4 regions of the Clostridium sp. 'deep sea' genome follow, and region 1 is predicted to be linked to each of the others. Evidence: riboswitches for the same ligand, from Rfam matches in the RefSeq annotation. Region 1 holds a riboswitch; each other region holds the start of a gene.

What was found. A riboswitch is a leader RNA that binds a small molecule or an ion and turns the genes downstream of it on or off. The one in region 1 is predicted to bind cobalamin.
Region 2: it holds a riboswitch for cobalamin, as region 1 does, so the genes downstream of both, IMX26_RS08005 (sirohydrochlorin cobaltochelatase) here and IMX26_RS12035 (YidE/YbjL duplication) in region 1, are expected to answer to the same signal.
Region 3: it holds a riboswitch for cobalamin, as region 1 does, so the genes downstream of both, IMX26_RS14865 (ECF transporter S component) here and IMX26_RS12035 (YidE/YbjL duplication) in region 1, are expected to answer to the same signal.
Region 4: it holds a riboswitch for cobalamin, as region 1 does, so the genes downstream of both, IMX26_RS06410 (ABC transporter substrate-binding protein) here and IMX26_RS12035 (YidE/YbjL duplication) in region 1, are expected to answer to the same signal.

The regions. Positions count from the first base shown of each region.
Region 1 is NZ_CP063353.1:2,574,799-2,583,066, forward strand. Features, by position in the region: gene IMX26_RS12005 (zinc ABC transporter substrate-binding protein) at 2-895, opposite strand; gene IMX26_RS12010 (GNAT family N-acetyltransferase) at 1,063-1,467, opposite strand; gene zupT (zinc transporter ZupT) at 1,514-2,317, opposite strand; gene IMX26_RS12020 (4Fe-4S dicluster domain-containing protein) at 2,571-3,353, shown strand; gene sucD (succinate--CoA ligase subunit alpha) at 3,398-4,267, opposite strand; gene sucC (ADP-forming succinate--CoA ligase subunit beta) at 4,268-5,434, opposite strand; gene IMX26_RS12035 (YidE/YbjL duplication) at 5,452-6,618, opposite strand; cobalamin riboswitch at 6,788-6,975, opposite strand; gene pruA (L-glutamate gamma-semialdehyde dehydrogenase) at 7,158-8,268, opposite strand, start outside.
Region 2 is NZ_CP063353.1:1,700,150-1,708,417, reverse strand. Features, by position in the region: gene IMX26_RS08020 (thiamine phosphate synthase) at 1-12, shown strand, start outside; gene IMX26_RS08015 (MATE family efflux transporter) at 412-1,779, shown strand; gene IMX26_RS08010 (HD domain-containing phosphohydrolase) at 2,049-3,362, shown strand; cobalamin riboswitch at 3,405-3,594, shown strand; gene IMX26_RS08005 (sirohydrochlorin cobaltochelatase) at 3,689-4,465, shown strand; cobalamin riboswitch at 4,676-4,867, shown strand; gene IMX26_RS08000 (cobyrinate a,c-diamide synthase) at 4,998-6,380, shown strand; gene IMX26_RS07995 (precorrin-8X methylmutase) at 6,373-7,002, shown strand; gene cbiD (cobalt-precorrin-5B (C(1))-methyltransferase CbiD) at 7,010-8,128, shown strand; gene cbiE (precorrin-6y C5,15-methyltransferase (decarboxylating) subunit CbiE) at 8,115-8,268, shown strand, end outside.
Region 3 is NZ_CP063353.1:3,187,286-3,195,553, reverse strand. Features, by position in the region: gene IMX26_RS14890 (cobyric acid synthase) at 1-683, opposite strand, end outside; gene cobU (bifunctional adenosylcobinamide kinase/adenosylcobinamide-phosphate guanylyltransferase) at 673-1,242, opposite strand; gene IMX26_RS14880 (iron ABC transporter permease) at 1,254-2,276, opposite strand; gene IMX26_RS14875 (cobalamin-binding protein) at 2,293-3,195, opposite strand; gene IMX26_RS14870 (AIR synthase related protein) at 3,179-3,922, opposite strand; gene IMX26_RS14865 (ECF transporter S component) at 3,925-4,404, opposite strand; cobalamin riboswitch at 4,506-4,638, opposite strand; gene IMX26_RS14860 (methyltransferase domain-containing protein) at 4,683-5,294, opposite strand; gene IMX26_RS14855 (sugar phosphate isomerase/epimerase) at 5,542-6,432, opposite strand; gene IMX26_RS14850 (aldo/keto reductase) at 6,579-7,727, shown strand; partial or broken gene IMX26_RS17705 (peptidylprolyl isomerase) at 8,209-8,268, shown strand, end outside.
Region 4 is NZ_CP063353.1:1,361,996-1,370,263, forward strand. Features, by position in the region: gene IMX26_RS06380 (MazG nucleotide pyrophosphohydrolase domain-containing protein) at 162-530, shown strand; gene IMX26_RS06385 (YddF family protein) at 585-923, shown strand; gene IMX26_RS06390 (hypothetical protein) at 1,718-1,954, opposite strand; gene IMX26_RS06395 (ABC transporter ATP-binding protein) at 2,351-3,130, opposite strand; gene IMX26_RS06400 (iron ABC transporter permease) at 3,127-4,146, opposite strand; gene IMX26_RS06405 (class I SAM-dependent methyltransferase) at 4,143-5,150, opposite strand; gene IMX26_RS06410 (ABC transporter substrate-binding protein) at 5,335-6,426, opposite strand; cobalamin riboswitch at 6,540-6,718, opposite strand; gene IMX26_RS06415 (hypothetical protein) at 6,884-8,134, opposite strand; gene IMX26_RS06420 (RNA polymerase sigma factor) at 8,140-8,268, opposite strand, start outside.

The sequences.
Region 1 (8,268 bases):
GCTATTTTAAGGCATTAGCAATATTTTCAGCTATTAATTGCATATTCTCAACATAATTAGAGGCGAGAGGAGAAGTTTTAATAACTGTGCCATTAATTTCTGTGGCAATAATATTTGCCTGATTATCATCAAACTCATCTTGGTAAAAAATAAACCTAATATCCTCCTGTTTGGCAAAATCAACAACCTCTTTAATTCTTTTAGCAGTTGCTTCTTTTCCATCACTCTCAACAGCTGTCATCAACAAATTATAGTCATTTGCAAAATAACCATAAGCAGGGTGGTACACAATAAAAGAACGTTTAGTGGTATTGCTTAAGCTGTTAAGTATAGATTTATGTAAAAGCTGCAAAGCCTCTAAATAATCCTGAGTGTTTTTTTTGTAGGTTTCTTCATTTTTAGGGTCTAGTTCACATAACTCATTACAAATTACTTGTACCATCACTTTAACCCTTAAAGGAGACAACCAAATATGAGGATCTCGACTGGATTCATCTTTTTTATCACCTAAATATAGGGGTAAATAAATTTCTTCCACCTTTTTGTGTAGTTCAACAACCTTTAATGACTTATTAAAAGACTTAAGGGTTGGTAAAATATAATCTCTCTCAGACTGTACTCCAATAGTAAAATAAATAGCTGTTTTACTTAATGACATAGCATCTTTGGGGCTAGGCTCATAATTGGCAGGACTAAAGCCAGTAGGAATAACTGTTACAACCTCTACTAAATCCCCTGCGACAGCCTTAACAAAAGTACGCTGAGGGGCAATAGATACAGTAACAGTAGGTTTACCACTATTAGTTAAAGTAGCATAGTCTCTACCAGATAACTTAAAACTAACAAAAGAAACTGCTATTAATATTAAGAATACTACTAACAATTTTTTATTCATAATTCACCTCACGTAAAGCTTATATTAATAGCATAAACATAAAAACCTTAAACTAAACAAAATGGGGTCAGGCTTTAAAAATTTAATAACTTTTTACAAAACAAAAAAAGCCACCTACGTGACTTTTTTAATAATATTTTATACCTCTAAGCTAAAACTCAACACAGTTAAATATTTTTAACAAAAATAATCTCCAATGCCTCATTCTCAAGCATTAAACAACCCTTGTCTTGGTAACCTAGTTTTCGGTAAAAATGCTGAGCATTTTCATTTGATAAAGTAGAGGTCATAATTATATCATGGCTCTCTTTTTTCATCTCCTGCTCAAAGAAACCCATTAATTCTTTTCCAATACCCTTAGAGCGGTGTTCCTTTTTAACATAAAGCATATTAATAAAAGGAGTATTGTCCCAAAAATAGTTATAGCGCAATAAGCCAACGGCCTTATCATTTAACATGGCAATTAAATACTCCTTGCCCTTTACTTTAGCAGGCAGTTTTGTTAATAGCATATGTTTATCGTAAGATTTAATAAAATCTATATCTTTAGGTGTAGCAAACCTAATTTCCATATTAGTCTCCTCTTAAATATCTAATTATAATACAAGCAAGTTATTATTAACTAAACAATACTAAGCTTAATGCCATAACTACCATACCTAAAACTAAGCCATAAATTGCAATATGATGTTTGCCGTATTTTTCAGCTGTTGGTAATAGCTCATCTAAAGCAATAAATACCATTATACCTGCTACTGCTGCAAATAAAACTCCAAAAACAACATCGTTAAAGTATCTATACAGTATTGTATAACCAACTAAAGCACCAACCGGCTCAGATAATCCAGATAAAAAAGATAATAAAAAGGCTTTTTTTCGATTACCTGTAGCATAATATAAAGGAACTGAAACCGCTATACCCTCTGGTATATTGTGAATGGCTATTGCAATGGCAATACTTATGCCTAGTGTTGGATCTTTTAGAGCACTAGTAAAAGTAGCTAAGCCCTCTGGAAAGTTATGAATAGCAATTGCTAAAGCCGAAAACATACCCATACGTTTAAGCTGTAACTTTTCATTTTGTTTTATAGCATTTTCATCATTAATGTCTTTAGGTTCATGTGGGTTTGTAAAAGAGGGTACTAGTCTATCAATTAATGCTATTACAGCCATTCCCCCAAAAAAAGCTATGGTGGTAAACATATATCCCTTAAAATCACCTAAAGCAAGTTGTAAGGCATCTTTAGATTTAACAAATATCTCTACAAAAGATACATAAATCATAACACCAGCAGAGAAACCTAACGCTCCGGATAAAAACTCTTTATTAGTTTTTTTTGTAAAAAATGCTAAAGCACTACCTATACCTGTAGATAAACCAGCAAAGAGTGTTAAGCCAAATGCAAATAAAACATTGTTCATAAAAAAACCTCCTAACATATTAAAATAAATATATTTGCTAAACCAATACACTATCTAAATTACAGCAATAATCTAATTATTAATTCTATTATCAGCATATTATTTAGGATAATGTATTGAACTCTTATTTTTATTTACCCTGTATTGCTTATTGATAAACATTATCAATAAGCAATATGGTATTTAATTTTTATGCTTGTTAAACGTTAGAAATACATTTATTATAATATATAAATAAATAAGGGAGAGAATAATGAACATTAAAAAGCTTTACATAGTTTATTTTAGCCCAACCGATACAACCAAAAAGACTTTGCAGAACATAGCTTTAGGATTTAAAGATATAGAAGTTGAAGAAATAAATTTAACGCCTTATCATAATAGAGAGTTAGACTATAACTTTACCAAAGATGATTTAGTTATTATTGGTGCTCCTGTTTATAGTGGTAGACTACCAGAACCAGTTACAGAGATTTTGAAAAGAGTAAAAGGGTGCCAAACTCTTGCAGTACCCATTGTTGTTTATGGTAATAGAGCGTACGATGATTCATTAGCTGAGTTAAACTATTACCTTAAGTTAAATGGCTTTATCACAATTGCTGCTGCAGCATATATAGCAGAACATTCGTTATTGGCTGAAATCGCTACTAATAGACCAGATGAAAAAGACCAAAAACACCAAATACAATTTGCAAAATCTATTATTAAAACTATTGACAGTAAAGAGTATACCCACAATACTTTAATAGTTAAGGGCAATATACCCGAGCCAATGCAGCGAAATAATAAACTAGTACCTCAATCAACAGCTGAGTGTACAAATTGTGGAGTGTGTAGCACTGAATGTCCAATGTTAGCAATAGATAGTAAAGACTTTAACAAAACAGATGTGCAAAAATGTATACTTTGTTTTAGATGTGTAAGATTATGCAAACAGCAAGCCAGAGTATTACAAAATGAAGTATTTAATGAAAAAATTAAAAATATGGCAAAAAAATTAACCGAAAGAAAACAGCCTGAGATATTTTTAATATAAATGTATAAAATAAGGCACAGTAAATTTACTGTGCCTAAAATAACTTATTTTAATAATTTAGCTACGGTTTCGCCTATTTTTTGAGGCGTATCAGCTATAAAAACACCACTATTTCGCATGGCGTTTAGTTTTTCATCAGCTGTACCTTTGCCTCCAGAAATAATTGCTCCAGCATGTCCCATTCTTTTACCAGGTGGTGCGGTTTGACCACTAATAAAGCCTACAACTGGTTTTTTCATATACTTTTTAATCCACTCACAAGCCTGTTCTTCAGCAGTTCCGCCAATTTCTCCAATCATAACTACTACCTTTGTTAAGGGATCATTATTAAAGGCTTCTAAAACATCAATAAAATCTGTACCATTTACAGGATCACCGCCAATTCCAACGGCAGTAGACTGACCTATGCCAAGCTGGGTAAGTTGGTGTACAGCCTCATATGTTAGTGTTCCTGAGCGTGATACAACTCCTACACAACCCTGTTGATGAATGTAACCAGGCATAATACCAATTTTACATTCATTGGGGGTAATTAATCCCGGACAGTTAGGGCCTATTAAACGAGTTTTTTTACCAACCATGTAGTTTTTAACTCTTAACATATCTTGAACAGGAATATGCTCAGTAATGCAAATTACTAAATCTAACTTAGCGTCTACAGCCTCTAAAATAGCATCAGCAGCATAAGGGGCAGGCACATATATAACTGAAGTAGTGGCCTTTGTAAACTGAACAGCTTCCTGAACAGTATTAAAAACAGGAACCCCTTCAATTGTAGTTCCACCCTTATTAGGGGTAACACCTGCCACTATTTTAGTTCCATAATCCAACATGGCTTTGGTATGATAAGCTGCAGTATTGCCTGTAATTCCTTGCACTATTACTCTGGTATTATTATTAATCCAAATACTCATTTATTTACCCTCCGTTAAGCTGACTATTGTTTGGGCACCCTCACTAAGAGTTGAAACTAAGTTTACATCGAGAGTAGATGAGACTAAAATTTGTTTACCTTCTTCTACATTTGTTCCCTCTAATCTAACTACTAAAGGCAAATCTAACTTAGTATTTTTTAAGGCATTAACAACCCCACGAGCAATTACATCACACTTCATTATTCCACCAAAAATATTAACAAAAACACCTTTAACATTAGTATCACTAAGAATAATTTTTAAAGCCTTACTTATTTTATCCTCTGTAGCACCACCACCAACATCCAAAAAATTAGCAGGATTACCGCCGTAGTGCTTAATAATATCCATAGTAGCCATAGCTAAACCGGCTCCATTAACCATGCATCCAATAGAACCATTTAAAGATATATAAGACAAACCATACCTAGAGGCCTCAAGCTCTTTTTTATCTTCTTCACTCTCGTCCCTAAGAGCAAAAATATCTTTTTGACGGTATAGGGCATTGCTATCAAAGTTTAGCTTAGCATCAAGGGCTAAAATATCATTTTCCTTAGTTATAACTAATGGGTTAATTTCTGCAATAGAGCAGTCTTTTTCTATAAAACAACTATAAAGATTTTTCATTACCTTAACAGCTTTATTAATTAATTGAGTAGGCATGTTGATTCCATATGCAATTTGTCTTGCCTGAAAATCTGTTAATCCTACTAAAGGGTTAATAAAAACCTTAATAATTTTTTCGGGACTATTTTGGGCAACCTGCTCAATCTCAGTACCACCTTCTTCAGAGGCTATTAAAGCAACTGTTGAAGTATCACGATCTAAAACTAATCCCAAATAATACTCCGATTCAATCTCACAACCTTCTTCTAGTAAAACACAGTTAACCTGTTTACCCTCGGGACCAGTTTGATGAGTAACTAAAACTTTACCTAGTAATTCATTGGTATATTTTTTAACCTCGTCAATACTATTTGCCAGTTTTACTCCACCAGCTTTTCCTCGTCCGCCAGCATGAATTTGGGCTTTAACGGCAACAACATCGCTCTCTAAACCCCAAACTAGTCTTTCCGCATCTTCTTTATTAAAAACAACCTTGCCCTTTGGCACATTTATATTAAAACTACTTAAAATTCTCTTTGCCTGATACTCATGTATATTCATAAATTAAACTCCTAATATTATATTTTAAATAAGATATTAGTGAATAAAATCATAAAAAAGAGAGCAAATGGATAAGTAGCACCATATCCTACCGTAACCTCTTCACTATTAACCGCCTCAATAGAGGCCGCTAAACCTGGTGTACTTGTCATACCACCACAAATACCACCTATTAAGTGTATTACATTAAGCTTTAGCACAAATTTGCCTACCACATAGCCCATAAAAACACTGAGACTACCTGTAGTAAGTCCAAATAATAGTAATTGCAAGCCAGAGCTCTGTATGAGAGACACCGCATTATAGCCATAGTTTAATCCAACAATAGCTAAAAACATATTAAGAGAAATATCTCTAACTACTGATAATGATTTTTTACTCATACTAAAGTTCATAGAGCCAATTTTTTTTACCTCACCTAATATTAAAGACATAATTAGTACTCCACCGGTTGATCCTAAAGCAAAATTACCAATAAAAGAACCCAAATAAATCTTTACTTTGCCAAGTAATACCCCTGTTAAACATACAAAGCTAAAAGCTATAATATCAAAACTAGTATTTTTTGATTCTGTTATATTGTCGTTAGTGTTATCATTTTTACCTTGTTTAGTATATTTTTTACCCATAAACTGAGCAAAAATAATAACTATTGCTACTCCAGGTACATAAGATATTGAATAGCCTAAGCCTACTAAAGCTTCACTATTAGCTACTGAATTTTTAGCCATTTCTAAAGCGGTAGCTAATCCTGGCGAGCTTGTTAAAGAACCAACATAAGTACCAATAATGCTTGCGTTACTAAAGTGAGTAAAGGATTTAGCAAATATTAGGGTTAAACATGCCCCTGTAAATGTAATAACAAAAGCCAAAAATACAAATTTTAAGCCATTTTTTTTAATAGTTTGTTTAATGTTTTTAGAAGCAATAAGACCCACTGAGGCAATAAAGCCAATTAAACTTAAGCTAAACAAATCTTTGGTAACAAAAGGGGCTCCAAAACTAACATTGCCATTAATAGCTACCCATTTAGTTACCGTGTAGCTTAAAAAAATGCCAACAAATAGCCCCCCAGAGCTACCTAGTTTAAAGTTTTTATACTCAAGTTTACCAAGATACTGCCCTAAAACTATACTTAAAAACAAAAGAACAAAAGGGTTTGTGATAATACTTTTTATATCCAAATGATTCTCCTCCTCAAATTATCACCTTAAAAAATAAAAAAACCAGCATTCAAAAAATGCTGGTGCTCGTTGGCTTTTACCTTTCCTTTACGAAAAGCAAACATCAAAAACAGTAGAATACATAATCCTACCATAGTTTAATAACACCTCCTCATCCTCGTGAGTAAATTACAGCATTGTTACTACTGGCAGGTCTCCTGACTTAGGCATAACAAAATTTATTCCTTCCCATACATAAGTACAGTGGTAATAATAAATTTCTAACCTTTACAGTGGCGGGACCGTGTTGGCTTTTAACCAAACTTCCCTTTTAAGAAATTGCGTATTAACAATTTCACCAATAGCCGAATATTCAATTCCGCTTCACTATACAATGCATTTATAAAACTGTCAATGTTGTTTTTTAAACTTTAAGGTCTTTTTTGTGTTTAAGGTACTAGGCTACAAACATTAAATTATAGGTTTTTAAATGAAAAAGACCCTATATGGGTCTTTTTCTGTGTGTTTATTAAGTTATCTACTAAAACTTATAGTAGTAATTAATCTTGCATAAATTTATACTTATATGAATGAGGCGGATTAAAGTTTTCTTTAATATTTCTTAAAGTTACCCATCTCTGTAGGTTTAATTTACTTCCTGCCTTGTCATTTGTTCCTGACTTACGTGAACCACCAAAAGGCTGTTGACCAACTACGGCACCTGTTGGTTTGTCATTAATGTAAAAGTTACCAGCACTGTGGCTTAGTACTTCTTCCATATGTTCTATTACATATCTATCCTGAGCAAAAATTGCCCCTGTTAAAGCATAAGGTGATGTTTCATCACATAGCTGTAATGTATCTTCAAATTCTTCGTCATTATATACATAAATAGTAAGTACAGGTCCAAAAATTTCTTCTTGCATTGTCTTAAACTTAGGGTTGCTAGTTACTATAATAGTAGGGTCAATAAAATAGCCTACAGAGTCATCGTAGGTTCCCCCAGTAATAATTTCAGCTTCATTTGAGTTTTTAGCGTAATCAATATAGCTGGCAATTTTATTAAAGGCCACTTTATCAATAACTGCACTCATATAATTAGTAAAATCTTCAACATCGCCAACTGAAATTTTACTAACGTCTGCTATTAAATCATCTTTAATAATGTTATAAATGCTTGCTGGAATATAGGCACGTGAGGCAGCTGAACACTTTTGACCTTGGTACTCAAAAGAACCACGTATTAAAGCAGTTTTAAGGGCCTGAGCATCACATGATTTGTGAGCAAATACAAAATCTTTACCACCAGTTTCACCTACAATACGAGGGTAACTTCTATATGAGTCTATATTTTTGCCAATGTTTTGCCAAATAATTTCAAATACTCGAGTTGAGCCAGTAAAATGAATACCTGCAAAGTCTTTATGAGCTATTGCTACTTCACTTATAGCTGGTCCATCACAAGGTACAAAATTAATAACCCCAGCAGGTAAGCCAGCCTCTTGTAATAGTTTCATAATAAAGTAATTAGAATAAACAGCTGTTCCTGCAGGCTTCCACAAAACGGTATTGCCTAAAAGTGCAGGGGCTGTTGGTAAGTTGCCACCTATAGCCGTAAAGTTAAAGGGTGAAATAGCAACAACAAAACCATCTAGAGGTCTGTATTCAATT
Region 2 (8,268 bases), 870 kb from region 1:
ATGTTTAAATAATATAAAACAAAAGAGGGCAGTTTAAAAAACAGCCCTTTTTTACTTACCTACAATTATCAATGAATAGAGTAACCCTACCATATTTAAATAGTCAGAAGTAATTTTTGAATTGAATTATTTTTTACTAAATTAATAAATTAGGATTGTACAAAGTTAACATGATTACTTAGCTCTGGCAATACTTATAGAATTGTTTACTTGAAAAATGTTAACGTTTTGATATAATGTTTGTATATGTTTAAATATATTTATATTTAGTTGGTTGTTTTTTTTCATATTTACGAGTTTTAAATGCTTAAAGTGGATTCTTTAATATCTTTTTATGGTATAATTTTTATTGGTTAGTTCATTCAGTTCATTATGTTATGAGGTGTGTGAATAGAATGGAGTAAAACAAAAATGAGCAAGAAAAAAAAGTACTTAGATTTAACAACGGGTAGTATATGGAGACATATGATAAGACTAGCTATTCCAACTATAGGTGGTATGTTAGCTTTCACTATCTTTAACTTAACAGATACCTATTTTGTAGGTAAGCTAGGCACACAATCATTGGCGGCTATGGGGTTTACATTTCCTGTTGTTATGATTGTGGGTTCTATTGCATCTGGTATGAGCATAGGTGCAACCTCTGTATTGGCAAGAGCAGTAGGTAATAAAGATAAAAACCTAATGAAAAGAACAGCAACAGATGGTATCTTGTTATCTGCACTTACAGTAATAATTATTTCTATAATTGGTTTATTGACTTTAAATCCTGTATTTAAACTATTGGGAGCAGACAGTGAAACTTTGCCCTTGGTAAAAGAGTATATGACTATTTGGTATTCGTGTGTATTTGTGGTGATTATGCCTCCTGTAAGTGATTCGTGTATGAGGGCTTTAGGAGATATGGTTAGACCCTTTTTAGTGATGCTGGTATGTGCAATTACCAATATAATTTTAGATCCAATCCTAATTTTTGGTTGGTTTGGTTTGCCTGCTATGGGTATTAAGGGAGCTGCTTTAGCAACTATAATTTCTAGGTTTGCAGGTATGATTGCTACGCTTTCCTTTTTACACTTTCATCATGGATTATTAGATTTTAAAATCAGGAGTTTTAAAACTGTTTTTGAGTCATGGAAAAGGATTTTACATGTAGGTTTACCTGGTGCTGTAGTCAGGCTCTTCCCCCAGATTTTAAGAAGTGTTTTAACAGCTTTAGCAGCGGCAACTGCTGGTTCAACAGCGGTAGCAGCAATTGCAGCAGGAACCCGCATAGAGAGTTTTGGTTTTGTAATTAGTGGTGCAGTGGGCACAACTATAGTTCCACTAATCGGGCAAAATTGGGGGGCAAAACAGTACGGTAGAGTTAGCGAATTACGTAAAATAATTAATCAAATAGCTATAGTATTTGGTTTATTTATGTTTGTGGCAGCAGTTGTTTTTGCCGAGCCTTTAACAAGAGTATTTTCTCAGGATCCTCAAGTAATAAAATTAACGGTTTGGTACTTAAAAATTATGTTATTTGGTTCTATTGGGCTAAACCTCTATAATTGGGCAGGACAAAAGTTAAATGCTATTGGTAAGCCATTTTGGGGTTTCATAATAAACGGGCTAGGCACTTGTGTTTTACTCATACCTGCAACAGTTATGGGCTCAAAAATAAATGGTTATATTGGCATGTTATTAGGCCTTTGTGTTGGTCAATTAATATTAGGGGTAATATCTGTTGTTATTAATAAAAAACAAATGCAGCCGACTGTAGTTGAAAGAGAGGCTGCCTAAGAATATAAGATATTACAATGTTGCATATAAAGCTGTCGCATATAAAGCGGCAGTTTTTTTTATGTTATAAATTAAAAACTACAAAAATATATTTAATTTTAAGTCATCTACAACAAATGCCTATAATAATAACTTAATTTGTAATTAATGATTCTCATATGCTTTTTTTCTTAAATCAACTAAAAAACTTAATAATATATCCTAAAAAAAATATAAAATTTGTCGATATAGTTTAAAGGTAGCTTATACATATATTAGGAGAATTGCAAATGACTAATACGACTCAAGTTACATTACTGGATATGGTTGAATGTATTGTTGAATCTTTAAAATTAGCGAATCCTAATTTACATGAACATAGCGTTGTTACAGCTAGAATTGCATACGGTATTGGACAAAGTTATGGATTAAATAGCGTACAACAAAGGGATTTAGTAGTATGCTCTTTGTTACATTGCGTAGGTACATTGATTACAAACTTTGAGTTCAATAGTGATAAGCTCCAATCAAAGATTAAAAGAGTTTATTGCCGTTCTATGTACAAAATACTAAGCAAGTGTAGTAGGGTTGAAAATATCAGCAATATTTTTAAGTGTTTAATCTTTAGAGAAGATATTAATGTATCAACAGAAACTGCAAAAATTCAAAGCGATATAGTTCGTTTATCTTGTTATATTGCTCGTGAATTAGATTTAACAGAAAACAGCTTAGTTCAAAAATCTCAAATAGTAGAAACTGCAAATAATAATTGTATAGATATAAGTACCAAAGTAAAAGAAGCATTTTTAAATGTAACAAATAAAGATTGTTTTTGGTTACATATTGTGAGTCCTTCGGCTAGGATTACACAGTTAAGGTTAAAGAAAATTAAAGAGTTTGATACTATGTTAACCTATAAAGAAATATGTTCATTTGCTATAATCATAGCCTATATGATCGACTTTAAAAGTCCAAATACCATAAATCATTCTTATGGGGTAGCAATAACCTCATATTATTTAGGTGTTTTATGTGGTTTACCCGATGAGGAATGTGATAAACTGAAAATAGCTGGTTATGTTCATGACATTGGCAAGCTAGGAGTGCCAGATGAAATACTTTACAAAGCCTCAAAGTTGAGTCAAGTTGAGTTTAGTTACATAAAAAAACACCCATATGATACATACAGAGTTTTAGAGAAAATTAAAGGATTAAAAGATGTGCGAGATTGGGCAGCTTACCACCATGAAAAGCCAGACGGTAAAGGTTATCCGTTTAATATTTATGCTCAATATTTACCAATACAGTGTAGAATCCTTACTATTGCAGATGTGTTTAGTGCATTAAGAGAAGATAGAATGTATCGAAAAAGGTTTCCAAAGGAGAAGGTAATCTTTGAACTAAAAAAAATGTTTTCAGAAAGCCAAAAAGACATTGAAATTGTCAATCTTTTAATAAAACATTATGAAAAAATAGAATTAGCCAGAATGGTAGCTGAAGTAGATTCTTATAATCAATATGTTGAGTTGATTGAGGCGGTAGGTGGCAAAGCAAATCATGATATTTGCTCAGTAGCTGATAAAAAAGCTAGCTATTTACCTTAATTGGCTTGACTAAATATAACACCGGTATTAAAATTAAAAACAACTTAATAAACAGTTTAAGGTTCTTTTATATTTTTTATATAAAAGCTAAGAGGGAAAACGGTAAAAGCCGTTGCAGCCCCCGCTACTGTAAACATGACGAAATCTTAAATAGCCACTATTTAAAAAATGGGAAGGCAAGAGAGTAGAGAGATTGTGAGCCAGGAGACCTGCCTTTTACCGTGACAAGCTACTTCGGAGGGAAGTTGGTGATATAGTTTTATTTTATTTAAAAATCACACCAATTTTTGGTGTTTTTTTTGTTTTAAAAAAATAGGAGGGTAACTATGGGTAAAAAAGCTTTATTGGTAATAAGTTTTGGCACAACATATCAAGAAACAAGAGAAAAAACTATTTTGGCAATAGAACAGAACTTTGCAAATAAATTTGAGGGATATGATGTATTTAGAGCATTTACATCACGAAAGGTAATAAAAAAACTTAAGGATAGAGATAACATAATTGTTAATACACCAACAGAAGCACTAGAAAAAATATTGCAAAAAAACTATGAAGAAGTAATGTGCCAAAGCACGCATGTAATAAATGGTTTTGAATATGATAAAACTTTAGCAGAAATAAAAGAATTTAGTAATAAATTTAGTATGTTTTCTTTTGGTAAACCTTTGTTGTCTTCTCATGAAGATTATATATCTTCCGCAAAAGCAGTTTTAAAATACATACCTCAACTTAAGGATAATGAGGCTTTATTTTTAATGGGACATGGTACAGAGCATGCTGCAAACGAATCCTATTTAAATTTAGAAGATGCCTTTAGAGAGTTGGCTCAAGAAAATATTTATGTTGGAACAGTAGAAGGGCACCCTGAAATAGAGGATTTAATGCTTACTATTAAATGTAAAGATATCTCTAAAATACATCTAATGCCTTTTATGATTGTAGCTGGTGATCATGCCCAAAATGATATGGCAAGTGAAGAGCCAGATTCATGGAAATCATTATTAGAGAGTCAAGGTTACTTAGTTGAAGTAAATTTAACTGGACTTGGAGAGATACCAGAGATTAGAGACATATTTGTGAAACATTTAAAACAGGGACAATAAAAAAGGAAATAACTTAGTTAATGCCTTTGTTCATTGAAAATATACTAACTATTCGTAGAAAATAACATTTTACAAGCTCTTCTTGACTAATAATAAGAAAGTCTATAGAATGAATTCAGAATTATATAAAAAAAGATTAATTTTATTTGTTTAATAACATAATTTTAATGAATATGATGTAATAAATTATTAATTAATTTTATAATTAAAAATTGAATAGCGATTTAAGGTTCCTTTGTTGGTAAAACAAAGGCTAAGAGGGAAAACGGTGAAAAACCGTTGCAGCCCCCGTTACTGTAAACATGACGAAATCTTAATTAAGCCACTATTTTAACTAAATGGGAAGGCAAGAGAGTAGAGTGATTGTGAGCCAGGAGACCTGCCTTATATCAAGTTAATCAACTACTTCGGTGGGAGGTAGGTGGCAGTAGTAATTAATAATACTTTTATTATTTATGCACACCTATTCCTAGGTGTGTTTTTTGCTTTAAAAATAGTTGTCTTATTAAAATTTTAGAATGAGGTAAGTTAAATGTCAGCAGTAGTTATCGCAGGTACCAACAGTGGCGCTGGAAAAACAACAGTATCTATGGCTATAATGGCTGCTTTGGCAAAACACCATAAAGTACAGCCTTTTAAAGTAGGTCCAGATTATATTGATCCTGCTTTTCATAGCTATATTACAAAACGTAGTTGTCGCAATCTAGACTCCTGGATGGTTCAGGAAAAATACTTAAAATACCTTTATTTAAAGAATAACAACGATGCAGATATTAGCATCATAGAGGGAGTTATGGGGTTATTTGATGGTGCTGAAATTGGCAGTGATATTGGCAGTACTGCTAAAATTGCAAAAATACTTAGCTTGCCAGTAATTTTAGTAGTTAATGCGCAAGGAATCTCCCAATCAGTTGCCGCTATAGTTAAAGGTTATGCTGATTTTGATAAAGATTTAAACCTTAAGGCTGTTATATTTAATAATGTAAGCGGTGAAAAACACTATCAACTTCTTAAAGAGGCTGTTGAAAAATACAGCAATGTTAAAGCCCTCGGTTATTTAACAAAATCACAAGAGGTTATGTTACCCGAGAGGCATTTGGGTTTGGTTCCAGCAATTGAGCAAGGTCAACTAAACAATATTATAAATAAATTAGCTTACTTAGCAGAGCAAACAATAGACCTTAATGGTATAAAGGCTTTAGCTAAAAAGGCTAAGCCTATAAAAGCTGAGTTTATAAACATAGAAAAAATAACAGACTTAAATCTAGCACTTGCTTATGATAAAGCCTTTAATTTTTATTACCAAGATAATTTAGATTTGTTACAAGAACTAGGTGTAAATATTATAAAATTCAGCCCCTTAACAGATAAATGTCTACCTATTGAAGCGAACATGGTTATGTTCGGTGGGGGTTTTCCAGAGGTCTTTGCTGCTGAATTAGAGAGCAATAAAGCAATGTTAACAGATATAAAAAATAAGCTTTCTTTAGGACTACCTTATGTAGCAGAGTGTGGTGGGTTGATGTATTTATGTAATTCAATAACTACCCTACAAGACAAAAAGCATAGTATGGTAGCTTGGTTTAATAGTGATGCTGTAATGACAAAAAGATTACAGCGTTTTGGTTATGCTACCCTAACAAATTTAAGCAGTAACATTTATGGAGATGAAAATCACACAACGAAAGTTCACGAGTTTCATCGCTCTAAGCTATTGCCAAACACTGAAACCAAAGTTTTTAGTTTACAAAAAATACGTAAACAACAGGTTATAAAAGAATGGACATGTGGTCTTTCAAAACTTAATGGTGTGGGTTCATATGCTCATTTACACTATTATGCAAACTTAAGTTTTCCACAAAACCTTGTAAAATCTGTTAACAACTACTTAAAAAAGGGGAGAAAAAATGACTAACTATATAGTAAACCCATATCTTATAGAGGAAAAAAGCATGGAAATCATTGAATCTATAATGAAAAATCCTGCTGGTTTTTCAAAAATTCAATTACCTGTAATTAAGAGAGTTATCCACACCACTGCGGATTTTGAGTATGAGCAGTTAATAAAATTCAATGGTGAAGTAATAAGTAAAGCCCTAAAATACTTAAAAGAGGGCTGCCAAATTTATACTGACACCAGCATGATTAAGGCAGGTGTTAATAAAACAAAACTGGCTTCATTAAACTGTGAGTTATGCAACTATGTACACGATGACGATATCAAGAAAATAGCTAAAGAGCAGGGCATTACCAGATCAATGGCAGCTATTGAAAAGGCATATTTTAATAAAAATATTAAAATATTTGCCATAGGTAATGCCCCAACTGCTTTGTTTAAATTATTAGAACTCTGTAATCAGTATACCAAAGAAACCCCCATTATTATTGGGGTACCTGTAGGATTTGTGGGGGCAGCAGAGTCTAAACAACAATTAGCTAACCATAAACATATTCCTTATATAACAGTTGAAGGTCGTAAAGGTGGAAGTACTGTTACTGTAGCAATTATTAACGCCTTATTAAAACAAATAAAGTAGGCTAACTATGCTTAATAAATTTATTAATAAAGGCGGAAAAAAACTAAGATATGGCTATACTACAGGTTCTTGCGCTACAGCTGCTGCTAAAGCAGCTACTAAAATGCTTTTAACTCAAAAGCCTCTTAAAACAGTGTTGATAGATACCCCAAAGGGTTGGAGACTAGAGCTTAATATTCACGATATAGAAATATCTAAAGACTTTGTTAGCTGTTCAGTAATTAAAGATAGTGGAGACGATCCTGATATAACTAATGGAATTAAAGTTTTTGCCACAGTTAGTTTAAATGAAAGCCTTAAAATAATTGGTGGAAAAGGTATAGGAGTAGTTACCAAAAAGGGCTTATCAGTAGCGGTAGGTGAGCCTGCTATTAATCCTGTACCCAGGCAAATGATAATAAATGAAGTTAGTAAGGTTTTACCTGAAAATAAAGCCGTATTAATAAAAATTAGTGTGCCAAATGGTGAACAAATTGCCCAGAAAACCTTTAATCCTAACCTAGGTATTGTTGGTGGTATTTCAATTATAGGTACAAGTGGCATAGTTGAGCCAATGTCTCAACAGGCGCTTAAAGAATCTTTAGCTTTAGAGTTAAATATTCAAGTTGAGTCGGGTAATAAAGCCTTGGTTTTTGTTCCTGGTAATTATGGCTTTAGTTATGCTTTATCACTAAATGTAGATAGCAATAAAATAATAAAAACAAGTAATTTTATAGGCTTTATTTTAGATAAAGCCGAAGAGATAGGGCTACAAAGAATACTTATTATCGGCCATTTAGGAAAGTTGGTTAAGGTTGCAGGGGGAATTTTTCAAACCCATAGCAAATACGCTGATGCCAGAATGGAGATATTGGCGGCTTACTGTGCCTCCATAGGAGCCAGCAGTATTCTTACTAATGAAATACTTAATTGTAATACTACCGAGCAAGCTGTAGAACTTATAAAGGATAATAAGTTAACTAAGGTCTTTAACATTTTGGCCAATAAAGTAGCTAACAGAGCCACTAAAAGAACCCATGATAGCCTAAAAATTGAGTGCATAATATTCTCTCAGGGTTTTGGAGAATTGGGTAGATCAGCTAATGCCGATAATCTATTAAAGGAGTTTAAAAATGCCAAAAGTTAGGGTAGTAGGGTTAGGTCCTGGCAGTAGAGATTATATTCTGCCAATCAGTAACAAGATAATAAAAGACTGCCAAGTTGTAATAGCAGCTAAACGTAATCTTGCCAGTATAGAAATAAAGAATCAACAAACTTTACTTATTG
Region 3 (8,268 bases), 610 kb from region 1:
TATGGTATAACACCTAAAACTGGTTTTTGGGTATACTGCTCAATCCAATCTAGGCCTGGTTTAAGTAAACTTACATCTCCCCTAAACTTGTTTATAACTAATCCTTTTACTCTCGCTCTCTCTTCTTCATTTAAGAGCGTTAACGTACCCACAATAGAAGCAAATACTCCACCTCTATCTATATCTGAGACTAGTATTACGGGGGCATCTGCCATTTCGGCGGCTTTCATGTTAACGATATCTTTATCTTTGAGGTTTATTTCTACGGGTGAGCCTGCACCTTCCATCACCATTATGTCATTATTTTGTTTATTATGGTTAATAGCTATTTGCACAATTTCACGAGCATTTGTTAAAAACTGTGCTCTATATTCTCTAGCGCTCATATTACTAAGGGGTTTACCAAGCAAAACAACTTGCGAATTCATTTCGCCTGAGGGTTTGAGCAAAATGGGATTCATGTACTCATTGGCCTCCACCCCTGCTGCTTCGGCTTGAATGCCTTGGCTACGACCTATCTCTTTACCATTATTTGTTATATATGAGTTGAGTGCCATGTTTTGACTTTTAAATGGACTAACTTTATATCCATCTTGTTTAAACACACGACACAGCCCTGTGCAAAGTATGCTTTTACCTACATCAGAAGCTGTGCCTAATATCATAAGTGCTTTATTTTTCATTTTTCTCTCCCTTAATAAGTGTTGGTATGCCACTTACACACCAATATACCTTATTGGCAACCTTTGCTATTTTTTGGTTGCACAAACCTAAACAATCACGATAATATCTTGCCAATGTAGACATTGGTACTATGCCACTACCAACCTCATTAGATACAATGATTAGCGTTTTATTGTATTTTTGGGCGGCCAATACAAGCTGTTCTATTTCTACTAGAACTAAATCTATTAAGTCATTTTTAGCACAGGTAAAGCCTGACTCGTCATCATTCCAGTACTGAAGCATTAAGTTAGAGACCCATACCGATAAACAGTCGAGTAAAATTGCTTCTTCTTGAACACAGGCATTAATATAAGTATAAGGTTTTAGTTGTTCTTCAATTGTGTGCCACGTTTTTGGCCTTTGCTGTTGATGCCTTAAAATTCTGTACTGCATTTCTTCATCTAAACAGGCAGCTGTAGCTATATATAAAACGCTATTATGTTTTTTGGCTTGTTCTTCAGCAAAAGAGGATTTTCCACTACGGGCTCCCCCTGTAACATATATTATATTTGCCATGTTGCTCTCCTTTATTGCCAGTACTTACCCTGTTGTTTTTTTAATAGATAAATAAAAAACGGACCCCCACATAATGAGGTTATTATACCCACTGGTAACTCTGTAGGGCTAAGTATTGTTCTGGCTATGGTATCGGCAATTATTAAAAAGTTTCCACCCCAAATAAACGATCTCCAGACTAGTTGTTTGTTGTTTGGACCGTGAATTAGCCTGATAATATGGGGTATTAATAGACCTACAAAGCCAATAACTCCACACAAAGATACGGCAGCGGCTGTTAAGAATGCTGATACTATTAATAGTAGTTTTTTTTCTTTTTCTACATTAACACCAAGCTGTTTGGCTTTGCTTTCACCCATTGTAAAAATATCTAAGATAACTGCCTTTTTATAGATAATTAAAAACCCGATTATAGGATAAGGCAGTATTGTTATAACATGAATCCAAGTACGGGCATTAAAACTGCCCATTAACCAGTAAACTAGCGGTTGTACTATATCATCACTAAAATATAACATTAAAGACATTACGGCACTAAGTATTGTACTTGTGGCAATGCCTGCTAATAGTAAGGTAACAATAGGAACTGTATTGCCTACCTTAGAAACACGATACACCAATAAAACCGTAAGTATTGCACCAATAAAAGCGAATATTGGCGTTAATCCTAAACCAAAAAGATTATTAAATCCAATATTTAGCTCTGATAATAGTATAATTGAAAAGCCTGCTCCTACTGAAGCCCCCGATGAGGCGCCAATTATGTAGGGATCAGCTAAGGGGTTACGTAAAATGGCCTGCAATACACAGCCAGCCATTGATAAACAGCCCCCTACTAAAAATGCTAATATTATTCGAGGTAGCCTTAACTTAAGCACAATAGTTATAGTGGATGAAGGCAAACCCTCACCACCTAAAAATATTGCTTTAAATATGTCTTGCACACTTACCTTTACAGAACCAATGTGCAAAGCAAGAACTATGCAAACTGCTGTTATTATAAGTGTTAGCATTAAATTCTTAGCAGTTCGCATAATTTCACCTCATGTTCTATTTAAATAGTTCTGGATACATGTATTCAGCTAAAAATTCGATAGCCTCCGTAATTCTTGGCCCTGGTCTGCTAAATACATCTACATCTACAGCCTTTACTTTTTTGTTTTGCACTGCTTTTATGTCTTTAAAGCCAGTTCGTAATTCTGTTTCTTCGGCTTTTTGTCCACCATGTCCTAATAAAATTATATCTGGGTTTCTTTCAACTATTTGCTCAGTACTTAAACTGGGCCAATCTGTTTTAGAATCTTCTGCTAGGTTTTTACCACCAGCAGCCACAATAACTTCGTGTAAGAAGGTATTTGGACCAACGGTCATTGGTGGCTCATGCCATACTTCGTAATAAACTAATTTTTTATCTTCGTCTTTAATATTGGCCACTTTTTCTTTTACAGCATTTACGCGAGCAGTTATATCATTTACTAATTGATCTGCGTTTTCGGCACTATTACATACTTTACCCATTAACTCTATTGCTTGATAAATGCTCTCAATATTTTGAGGATTTAAGACAACTACTGGTATACCAGCTTGGTCTAAAGCCTCTACTGTTTCTTGAGAGACTGTTGAAGAGAATACTACGTTTGGCTCTGCTGCAACTATTTTTTCAAGATTAGGGCCTTTAAAGCCACCAACTTTTTCTATGCTCTGGGATTCTTCAGGATAGTTACAAGAATCTGTTACACCTACAACTCTTTCTCCTAATCCTAAGGCAAAGAGCATTTCGGTAGCACTAGGTGCTAATGAAACAATTTTAGTTACCTCACCTTTAATAGTTATTTCTCGATTCATTTGATCAGTTATTTTTAGGTCGTTTGCTCTTGCTTTATTTGTATTACATGCAGCTAATAAAGCTATGCTAAGCATAAGTATTAGTAATACTCTAATATTCTTTTTCATTTTTACTCCTTACATAACCGATTAAGGTTATTTTATTATTTATTGCTGATTGAAGATGTTGTAATTCAATATCTCCAACTACAATTAAACACGTTGCTGGACCAGCTGATTTGTTTAAGTCTAGTTCGGTATTTACTAACTCAATATGGCAGTCATTATTAAGTGTAGCCTGTTTTAACTCAGAGTTAACTCCTCCGGAGCCACAAGGAATAATTTCATGGATATTTTTTAAACTTTGTAATTTCTTTATGGTGTTTACAGTAGGTAAGAGGCTTTTATGCTGTACTACCTCTGGACCTACTAAGGGTTTTCCTATTACAAAAATCTTGTCATTTAACTTTGTTTTATTTATTAAGGGTTCATTTAACAGCTCGCTAATTACAGTGATACCAATTGCTGTTACAGTTGCAGGAAAATTGCTTTCACAGCTTCCTGTAAGCTGTTGTTCTGTTAAGCTATAGTTTAACATTTCGCTCTTAATACCAGTCATTATATTTTGCGCATCTGCACTATCAAAAGGAAAAGATAAAGTACAGGATACAGCTATTGGCTGAGCATTTAAACATACCGCCTCTAGTAAAGCAACTCTAGCTGTTAAGGCACCCACTAATTTGGGGTCAACTTTAATATAGTCATGTTCTTTGTTACCAATAGATACACTATTATCGGCAGTTATTATTAAAGTTTTACTACTTGATTCTGTAACTAATGCGTCTCGATACTTCACAGTTATATCTTCTTTATTTTTTTAGGCATTGCTAGGGTTAAACCAGCTGCAGCCACTATATTTGCCACTGATGCAAATACTAATACAGGAACCATAGCCCACAATACTTTAAGGCTTAAATGGGGAAAAACTACCAAGCTTAAAGGCGAGGCTACGCCATTTAGTAAAGAAGCAAGAATAATAGCTGCAATTTTAGATTTTCTCCAAATAAACCCAAACACATAACATATTAAACCCATTTCAACAGCTAACACTAAGTGAACTGGTATAGTTAAATAAAAGCCTTGTAACATTGCCGTAAATAGATGTCCTATTGCACCCACAATACAGCCATCAAGGGGTGAAATCCAGGCAGCAGCAAAAAATCCAGGCATTGAGTCAAAAGCTGCAGTAGCAACTAGTCCAGAAAAGGGTTTGATATACGCCCCGATATAAGACATAGCAATTAACAGTGCCATTCTTACTAATCTCTTTGTTTTCATTTCTTTATCTCCTCTCCTAATTCAAACACAAAAAAACCCCTGAATTATCAGAGGAAATAAAATACATACTTTATCAATGCATCACCTCATTCCCCGAAGGTAACTAGCAACTATGGATAGGCAGGTCTCCTGACTTACAGCTTATGCTGCTTACAGTGGCGGGTCCGCTCAGGTTTTGCACCTGATTCCCTATTCTCCTTAAAATACTAAGGCACCTAAACATGCTAATATTCAATTTTCACCACTAATTATAGCTTAGTTTATAAAAAATTCAAGGCTTATTTTTTTATAGATAACCATAACCCATCATTCATAGGCAATAAGGCTGAGCTTAAGTTTTGTTGTTTAGTTAATAAGGTATTAAACTCACTCATATCATTAGCTAATTGTGGTGGAGCATTTAGTATTTCTACTAAAGCATCATGGGTTATTAAGGCTTTGCCTTTGTTTAAAATATTAATACAGTTACTAAGCATCTTGCTATACAGCTGTGGATAGGTATCTTGAAGTATTAAATCGAATTTTAGTTCACACGTTTGCACATATTGCTCTGCATTAGCTAAACATAAAGTAACGTTATCTTCACATTTTGCTTTACTAACATTTTTTTTAGCAACAGCCAGTACGTTTGAATTATTTTCAATAGAGATTATTTTACCACCATATGTTTTAGCTGCTAAGGCCATATAGATTGTGGCATAACCACAGCCTGTACCTAACTCTAAAATTTGTTTTGGTTTATGGGCTAAGATATAGCAGTATAAAAATCTACCTGCTTCTGCTCCTAAAGTTGGGTAAATTATCTTGCCTGTTACATTATTTTGCTCTATCTCAGCTAAAACACTGGGGCTTTTTCCATGCAAGCTATTAATATATTGGTTTATGTTCATGTTATTACCTCTCGCTAAATTATTAATAATAATTCGCTACGCTGGTTTTATTTAATAGAAGGTTTAAAAATCCTACATTACATTTAACCACTCTTTTATTATACAAGAACACAAAGGAAAATGAAGATGTTATTGCTTAATAAAAGTTCTTACGCCTCAGCACTATAATCTGGAGTCATTCCATGTTGTATTAATGATAATTTATTTTATAATGATAAGTAATTTAATTGTATTAGTAACACATGTTCTAGCTTAAAATACCCTCTATCCAGTCGTAACATTCTTGTAGTTGTTTGGCATTAACTGCATTTGACCAGTGCTCGTATAAAAGCTTAAAGCTATTATTGTGTTCTTTTATTTTATTTAAATAGGTCTCAACATCCGCCCAACCCTCTTTTGGGCTTAGGCTAGGTAAGGCTGGATAGTGGTTTAGTCCTTTTTCAATGCTAAGATTAGATAAATGAACTAAATAGGTATGTTTTGCGTACTGATTAATAAAGCTATCTACCTTAAAGTATTTATCTAGCTGTGTTTGTAAATGAAGCCTTGGGATATCTAAACAGATTTTAATTAATGGATAACTGGTAATTAGCTCATAAAATTTTTTGTTATCATAGATATACTTATTTACTAAGTCGAACTCTAAAACAGGAGTAAAACCATACGCTTTTGCTTGCTTTGTAAGCCAAATAAAAAACTCCTCACTTTTTTGCATAAACATTTCATACGGATAGTCTGTTTCGTTATAAAACTCACTGGTATCTGCAAATCTCCAGCTACTCCAGTCTACTCTTTCATCTAGGAGCATGGGTTTTGGAAAATGTATTAATATATAGTTAGGTTTATACTGTGAAATATACTCTATTTCTCTCTCTAAATAATTATAAGACTCCTTCTGACAGTTTTTGTTTTTGGATAAAAACTGGGCATCTCTTAGCTTCCACTGCCCTGCTCTCATTGGCATATGAACACCATAACTAAAATTATTCTTTTTAGCTTCTTTCATTAACTCAGCTATATCGTTACTATCACTTATTGAGCATATCTCAACACCAAAAAAATACTCTCTAAAATCTCTATCTTGTTTACTTAAGTCATATTTTCCATAATGTCCTATTAAAAATCTATTTTTAACCATTATTTTTCCTCATTTAATTATTATAATGTTATATATTAATTTACCACATAAGTTTGTACAGTTGTATTACTTGTCAGAAATAATTGGATAATGATATAATTGTTTAGGTACTCTAAATTAATTTATGGTATTTAGGAGGTTGGATTATGCATTATAGAAGTTTTCCATGTGCACCAGATAAAAAGATTTCAGTTTTAGGTTTTGGTTGTATGCGTTTGCCTCACCTAAATAACGACAGTGGTCAAATTAACGATGAAGAAGCTCTAAAAATGGTTCGCTATGCTATAGATAATGGAGTTAATTATATTGACACAGCTTACCCTTACCACAAAGGAACTAGTGAAAAGTTTGTTGCTAGAGCCCTAAAGAATGGTTACAGGGAAAAGGTTTATTTGGCAACAAAACACCCTGTGTGGTTAGTAGAAGAATATGCTGATTTTGAAAAGTATTTAAATGAACAGCTTGCTAATCTTGAGACTGATTATATAGACTTTTACATGTTACACGCTTTAAGTGCTGAGCGTTGGCAAAAAATTAGAGATTTAGGGGTTATTAAATTTTTAGAAGAGGCTCGTGCCAAAGGCAAAATTAACCACTTTGGGTTTTCATTTCATGACGAGCTTGCTGTATTTAAAGAGATTATTAATTCTTACCCTTGGGATTTTGCCCAAATTCAGTTAAACTTTATGGATACCGAGTATCAGGCTGGCTTAGAGGGTCTAAACTACGCAGCTGATAGAGGCATTGGAGTTATTGTAATGGAGCCACTACGTGGTGGTAGTTTAACTCGCAGTGTTCCTAATGATATTAAAGATATTTGGGAGAAGGCCGAAACCAAAAGAACACCTGCTGAATGGTGCTTTAAATGGGTTGCCAACCACCCTAGTGTTGTTACCATATTAAGCGGTATGAGTACAATAGAACAGGTTGAAGAAAATGTTACTAAAGCAGATGACTTTTTAGCTAACTCCTTAACTGATTTTGAATTAGAGCTTATAACACAGGTACGCAATATTTATATTGAGAGAACAAAAGTTAACTGTACAGCTTGTGAGTATTGTTTGCCATGTCCTGCAGGGGTTGCTATTCCAAAGGTATTTACTTTGTACAATAACGCTAATATTTATAACGATTTAGAGGGTGCCTCTCGTTCTTATAAAGCCTTTATGATTGAAAAAGAGATTGATGCTAGTAAGTGTGTAGAGTGTAATAAATGCCTTAGTGCCTGTCCCCAAAACATAAAAATTCCTACTGTACTAAAAGAGGCCCATAGTTATTTAACTAAAGCAAAGTAGCTAAGCCTAATAATAGACCAAAGTGGCTGGCCTTGTGTCAGCCTTTCTTATTATTTGGCAACTACTTAAAGGGTTGAAATATTTTCATTACAATTTTGGTGATAATCTTAGTTTTTAGTAATAATAAGGCAAATTTATTTATTGATTAAATCTAAATTACTTGTTACGTAATGATTAAAGTATGATATTATTTTTATAGTTATTAGTGAAACAATTATACTAATGCTACAGTCTTTAATTAAAGCCTTGTGCTTACAATAATAATATAAGGTAGTTTTAAGATAATAAGGTGGTGTTGCTTTTTACAATTTAACTCAATTATTAAATAACAATATATTAGGAGATAAATATGAAAAATAAAATGCTAGTAGTTTTAGCTACTATTTTAGTCTTTTCGCTGTTTTTAACTGCATGTCAGCCACAGGATAACAATAGCCAACCGCCAACTGATACTTCTAACAATCCTGTAGTTACTTTTACCATGAAAAGTGGAGATGTGTTTAAGGTTGAGCTTTATCCTGAAATTGCCCCCAATACTGTA
Region 4 (8,268 bases), 1.2 Mb from region 1:
TGTATGCGTAATAAAAAATATTTTGTAAATACGTTGTGTGTTAACGCTTATTTCTAGCAAATTCATCTCTTAACATAAATTTAGGTTTAACAGGAATGTTGTTTTAATTTAATTGTTTAATTATAATTTATTAAAGTAACAAAATAGAAAGTGAGAATATTATGCCTAAAGATTTATGTTTTTCAGATACATTAAGTATGTCGAAAGAACTGTGGAATCTTCATAAAGATGAATGGTCTCCAATGGAGCCAGAATATGCTAAAAACTTTATACTTTATATGGTTGAAGAAATAGGAGAAGTTATTGCCATTGTAAAGAAAAAGTCCCTACATGATGTTATGGCTAATGGACAAATTAGAGAGCATTTAATAGAAGAGTTAGCTGATATACTAATGTATTATAATGATACTTTAAACAGATTTAATATTAGTGCAGAAGAATTAGCTAGAGTATACACAAAAAAACATAATAATAACTTAAAAAGAGATTACAAAAAAAACTATGAGGACTTTTTAGCTGGTAATGCATAGCAAACTTAATTTAGGGTATATAAAGTAAAGACTCTTTTATAAGGAGACATATTTATGAGCTATAAAAGTGAGTATCCAGTAGCACTATTTAATGGTACAGTTGCTACTACAAATGGCTTATACTCAATTGAGGATATAAGCATAACTGAAGCTAAAAAATATCTAAACCACAATGGATTTGAATCTGCTATTGGTCATTTAGCTACTGCAGAGCTTATGGCAGATGTGTTTAATAAAGATATAAAAATGAATAGAATTCAATATAAACAACAGATTGGTCAAGTGGCTATCGTTTTTAAGTTAAAGCAACGTCCACCAGAGGGAATTATTTTAAACAGAAAAGAAATTGAGGATATAGGTTTTAATTTTAAGATAATGAAAAGATTAAAATAGTAATATTAAGATAAGAGAGTTAAATCTATTAGTTTTAGGTTAACTCTCTTTTATTTTAAAGCTAGGGCTTTTAACTTATAATAGCTAAAAACAGCTACTAAGAAGCCCTAAGTTATACTAAACTAAAGAATTTTAAATGTAATATTTTTACTTATTTTGCTTAGACTTTTATTGTAAAAATATATTGGTATTTTTGACCAATTTGATTAGTTGCTGTGTGAAATGGTCAATGTTTAAAAAACTTTGTTATTATATTATTTAGTTAAATTCTCTATTTTAGCGTATGTCTTTAGGTAAAATAAATTTTCTCTCTTTTATAGCAAAAATACTAATTATAATGCTAAATTATTAACAAAGTAAAACTATCTCTTTAAGTTAAGTTTAACAATATAATTTAATATTTATGTTTAGATGTTGATAAATTGCTTTATTGTAAACACCCCAAACCCATATTTACAGTTAATATTTGTAATATGGTATCTGGTATTTGTCGGACAATTACAGTATGGTCTGAATAATTAACTTAATTGGGTCCAATAGTGTTTCTTAGGGATGATTTCAGAAATTTAAAGTGAGGGCTGTCGAACTAACTCAACAGTAAACATATAAAAGACTACAGATGAAGGTGCTGAGGAGTAAGAAATATCATATATTATTCTTCATTTCATTACGTATAACATATTGCTTTTCACTTTGTGACTTGTTGGTTTCTAAAACATAACATATATTTTTTATAAATAAAACTGCTACATTAGCTTCTTTTTATCCCTGCTAATGCAACAGCCCCTTTGCTTTTATTTATTGAGCTTTTTATTTATTAGGTGTTTTTTTAAAATTTGAAGAAGGGCAGTTAAAATTGAAGCTAAAATGACTGTAACAATAAGTTGCAACACCATTAAAATACTATTCTCTTTATATATATTTGGATATAGTAAGTTTGTAACAATTAGTGTCAAAACAATTGCAATAATTATTCGCATATAAGTTACATTACTTTTTTTTATAATTGGTTTGTTTAAAAACTTAATCATAGTTAACCTCTATCTCTTTAATTTTCTACTTTCTAAAAACCAGTCTATCACTTTTTAATCATACCATATTAGCAATCAAAATTTTAAAAAATATATAATATTACCCTATTACAATTATTTTTATTTGTTTCAGATAAATAGCTCTATATTTGTATTAGCAGAAAACATCCATTTTGCTAAGTGCAATGCCTTATACTCGCACAACTTTAATTATGGCTAGATATCTTATTTTGTGAGTGTCTATTTGTTAATTATTGTTATAAGGTAATAGTATAGTAGCAATAGCAGAGAAAACGTGAACTACTCATTGTACTTGAACAACTCACGTTTTCTTTGTTTATTATACAGTTAGTTATTCACTTCAGTTTATGCGTACAATAAAATCTATTTTCTCTTTTACTTATCTGATAATAATACAAAAGCCTTAGTTTTAATTCCTAAAGGGTCTAGATCAACAATTTTTGTTTTTACATTAAAAAACCTATTAATGTTTTTTTCTGTAAGAACATCACCTGTTTTTCCGTAGTCATATATACAATTACGACCAAGCAGCAAAGTATTGTCCGATACTTTTAAGGCATGTACAGGACTGTGGGTGTTCATAATGCATGATATTTTTTTATCATCTACCAGTTTTCTTATTCTTTGGATAATAAGCTCTTGATTTTTAAAATCCAGATGTGCTTCAGGCTCATCTAATATTATTAACTTGGGATCCCCTGCCAAAGCTCTAGCAATATAAACCAATTGAAGTTGACCACCACTCATTTTAGAACACTGTCTTGCTGCAAGATGCGTAATTCCCATATTATTAATACTTTGCAATGCTATTTCTTTATCTGTTTTTGAAGGTGTTGCAAAAAAACCCATATGTTTTGTTCTACCCATGCAGACCATATCAAGTGCAGTATAGGGGAATTTTACGGCATGTGCTTGAGGTACATAAGCTATATCTTTCTCTTTTGAGATACCTTCAATTTTTTTGCCGTTTATCGACACATACCCCGATTTCCATTTTAGTACTCCTGTTAGACAGTTTAGAAAAGTTGTTTTTCCAACTCCATTTTCACCCAAAACACATAAAAGTTTTCCCTCTTGTAAAGTTAAAGATAGATTTTGTAATATTGGTTTATTTTTTATATAGCTAAAACAACCATTGTTTACAGACAATCTCATATTTTTTCTCCTTCCCTTTTGAAAAAGACAAATACAAAGATTGGAGCACCAATAATTGCAGTTAATATACCTATAGGTATCTCAGCTGCTGTAGCACAACGAGCAATTAAATCTACAGTAACCATAAATAAGGAACCCAACACAATAGAAGCTGGTAACAGGTGTTTATTATTTGCAGTAACACATTCTCTACAGATATTTGGCATTATCATTCCTATCCATCCTATTATGCCTGATACAGTTACACAGGTAGCACTAATAATTGTACAGGCAATAATAATAATAATTCTATTTTTTTGTGGATTTATACCTAAGGTATAGGCCTCTTCATCTCCCATTGATAAAACATTGATTTTCCAGCGCATTAATACTAACACCAATAATCCAATACCTATAAATAATAAAGCAAAAACTACTTTATCATAACCAACATTTGCAAAACTACCCATCAGCCAATAGGTAATTGAAGGCAATACTGATTCTGTATCAGCAACTAGTTTTATTAATGAAATTAGGGCGCTGAAAAAAGAGGCTACAACTATTCCCGATAACACTAACGCCAAAGTTGATTGGTCCTTTTTTATTTTTGATATTGAGTATGTGATTAATACACTAACAATACCTCCCACAAAAGCCATAGGAGCTACCCCAAAGGGTAATGTAGAGCCCAAAAGCATAGCTAGTGCTACGCCAAATCCAGCTCCATTACTAACACCTAAAATATCAGGGCTCACCAATCTATTTTGAAATATGCCTTGAAAAGCAGCCCCAGAGGCTGCTAGTCCTGCACCTACTAAAATATTCAAAAATACTCTTGGTAGTCTTATATCCCAAACAACTTTATAGGCTGTTTTATTTGTAATTACCCCTGTCATTTTCTCATTAATTATTTTAATAACTTGCAAAGGTGAAAGTGAATATCTGCCTAAAAAAAGAGAAATAAAACTTACCAAAACTAATAATATGATACTTATAAAAATTATAGTTAATGCTCTTTTTTCTTCTCTAACAATCATTCTCTTTTTTTCCTTACCACATAACGTAAGCCGCTTTCATCTTTAAGAACAATCTCTAATTTTGCATTTTTTATTGCTTTTTTAACTGTTGAATCTGGTTTTAAAATATTAAGACCGTTTAAATGACTAGCTAACCAACCTAAAATGTAAGTTTTAGGTCCGGTAAATTCTTCATTAATGCCATGAGTGCTAATAAAAATATATCCATCATCTGTAAGGCTATCTTTAAGTTTTTTTATCATTACATCTATATCACCAACAAAATCTAATACTCCAGAAGCTATGATTAAATTATATTTACTGTTAAAAGAATCTTTAACAAAATTGCCTGATTGAGTTTTTACTCTATCTTCCATTTTATACTCTTTAATAATTTCAGTTGTTAATTCAATTACTTGGGGTTGATCAAAAATAACCGCTTTTGAGTTTGGAAAATTTCTGGCTATTTCAATAGACAGTAATCCTGAGCCACCGCCCATATCAAAAACACTAAATTCATCATTTACCTTAAACAATCGCTTTATAATTGAGATAAAGTTTTGTACTCTGCCTAAGTACATGGTGTTTCTTGCACCTTGTCCCATAGATCTAAAATCAAAAAAATCAGAGCCATTATCATCATTAAACTTTTTCTCTTTTGGACCATGTTTTACTAAAGAGACAAGGTCTCCGAGATTGGTCATATCTCTCCAGTATAAAATATGATCTCCTAAAAACATTTCACTATTAGAGTTAAGATAATAATTGGTTTCTGGCGTACTCGAATATTTACCATCCTTCTTTATTAAAAAATTCATTGAAGTTAATGCGTTAAGCATTAATTCTAGGTTTCTTTTGTGATATCCCGTTTGTAATTCTAGCTTATCTAAAGAAATGGGCGATTTTAAATATTTATATATATCCAAGTCAATACTAGCATACATTAATTCTGTTTCAAGTAGTTCGTATGATTTGCGTAAAAACATCTCAGCACTATATTGTGGCATTTTAATTGCACTTTTCAATATCATATCTCCTTATTTAATCTTTAAAATATATATATATTTATATCAATTATTAATAGTAAAGATAAATTAATTATCTATTCAAATAATATTTTATAAACAAGCAGGGAAGCAGCAATACATTTACCTGCCTGTTTATATAGGTTTTTACATCTTACTATAGATATACTTTTAGTATTTATTGCTATTTTTGAGGATTAAGTATTGACTTCATCAACTCATCTGTTAAATCAATATTGTACTGCCTTTTATAATACTGTTTCATATAATTATTAAAAAACTCTTCTTCAATCAAATCAGGATAGTTCTTCATAGTCATCCATATTAAAGTGAGTGGTGAATCAACATTAGGAGATCCCCAATTAAACATTCCTTCTGGCATATGGTATATTTGCTTATTTTCATATGCTTTTACACTATCCCAATCTTGTCCTTTGATTTCGTTTGCTAAATACTTATCTGCATCAGCACCAAGAAAATCATAAACTACCTCTGGATTCCATTCATATAATTGCTCCATAGAAATTTGAGCACCATCTTCTTTTAAATCTTTGGCAGCGTTTATAAGACCTGTTTTTACTAGCCAATCGTCACCATAATAGTTTCCACCTCTTACAGTAAACATTTCTTCACTATTGCTTCGTACCATTATTGCTAATTTTTTATCTTCATCTTTGATATTTTTTAAGGCCTCATTAACTATTTCATTTGCCTTATCCCATTCTTTTTGTAATGTATTTTGCTCTGTAATTTCAAAAACTTCTCTCATTAGGCTATCTATTTGAACTGACCAATCCTCATTTTTGGGATTTTTTATAAAAAAGTCTACTATCGGAATATCAATATTTTCTAAGCCTTTTTTCTGAAAATCCCCATAAACAAGTATTACATCTGGAGCCATTTTTAATATCTCTTCTGCATTTGAAGTAAAGCCCTTTAAAAAACTTGTATTTATTGATTTATAATTAGGAACAACAAGTTTTAGCAGTTCTTGATTTGCATCGCTTATACAGCGGGGATGTACACCAACGAGTTTTTCGGTATCTTTAACAACATTTGCATACGTTGCTAACAATGGTGGAGCTATTATAATAACTTTATTAAGTTCACTGGCAGCAGGCAATACTACTTCTTGCCCTGATAAATCAGTGATTGTTCTAGTATTGTTGTGCTCTGGTACACTAGCTCCTTTTTCATGGGCTACTTTATTACAACCCGCCAATGCCATACAAGAAATAAGAGCAATAATCATTACTATTAAGAGTTTTCTTTTCATTTTTCTCTCCTTAAATTTGTTTTGAGGAAATAAAAAAACTCCTGCCCAAGAGGCAAGAGTAAAAACGTGTACATTTAATAACACCGTTAATAAATGAACCTCCCACCGAAGTTTTTATTGAAATAAGAAAAGGCAGGTTTCCTGACTTACAGCTTAATTTACTCTCTTTCCTTCCCAGATTACTCCAGTGGTTACAAGATTTCATTGCTGCTTACAGTAGCGGGGGCTGCAATAGATTTACACTATTTTCCCTATTACCTCAATTACGAGCACCTTTTCTATGCCAAAGTTAGTATATGGCAATTACTCTCAATATTCAAGTACTATCATGTACTTTTTTGGTAATTTTTAACTACAAATCATAATAATTTAACATATTCGATAATAGTATTATTACTTTTTACCCTATACGTAAATAAAAAAATAGTGCAGCATAAGCCACACTAATTTTAATTAACTAATTACTCTCATGGTATTTAAATAAATTACTCATGTTATCTTTAAAATAATTATAAATATTTTTTACTGTTTCATCAATCTCGTCGTTATAACTAGCTGTAGGTGTTGCTTGCACATATGACTCAATATACTCATCTAAGTCAGTGTAAATTAACGAACTTATGTCATAACAGATGGATAATTTGTCTTCATATACTTTTAAATCTTCAAGTTCATTAAATGTATATAGATTTCCATAGATAAATACATAGTCATCATTAGAAGAAATATCTTCTTTATCATATGTCATAATATATAACAAGGGTAAAGCACTATAGCTGCCTGGATATTTTTTTTGAGGAACCATCGCTGACACAACCAACGCAGATTCCTCCATTGTTGCTATCAATTTTCTACCTGCATCCCTACAGAAATAATTCATTCCAATAAGTTCTTTTTGTTCATCTTGTGAAAGATTTTTATCAAAAATAACATCATCCTCTTCTTGTAAATATAACTTACCACTTGAAGATGATACTATGGGCTTTTCAATGTTTTTAAAGATTTTTTCGTAAGTGTTTACATACTCTTTAGTTATCTCTAACTCAGGTGTTTCTACCTCATTACTCTCAAAATAATATTGCAGTTCTTTATTAATATTTTTTATTATGTCGCTATCAACCACCATTGGTCCAGGATGATTTTTGTCACTGACAATTGTTTTAGAAAATTTCACAGTGCATTGCCAATCATGACCAAAAATAAATCTATTATTGGTAAGGATTAAATAGTAGGCATCATCTGTTAGGGGTTGTTCAAGTTTCTCTATATTATAGACATTAGAAATATCAATTTTCATTTTTGTAGATGATTTAGGATCTACTTTAGTATTAGTCACTAATATTTTACCATCATAATCTCGTTCTACCTCTTTACCAGTACTATAAAGCATTAATTTAAGATTTTTCTCTAAAGCTAGCGTTTTTTCAGAAAGATTATCTATATTTACAGTAATAATTCCATTACCTTTATATTCGCTACTTAACCTTAACTCATCACCATCGAGTGGTGAAAAAATACTTGCAGCAAAAACTGCGGTAGTTATTGATAATACAAGTATACAGGTTATAATTGAGGCATATTTAAGTTTCATAAAAACAGGTTTTACATGGTGTTTTTTTTCCTTATTCATGAGAATAAGTGTTTTTTTCTTCAGCTCTTCTGGTGCTGTAATTTTTGATATTAGTTTATTATATTTTTCAAAATTCATAGTTATTAATCTCCTTTTGCAATTTGTTTTTTCAAGATATTTCTTGCTTTATATAATCTAGATTTAATTGTTCCAGGTCTTGATTTTAGTATTAAAGCAATTTCATCAATTTTATATCCCTCATAATAATGCAG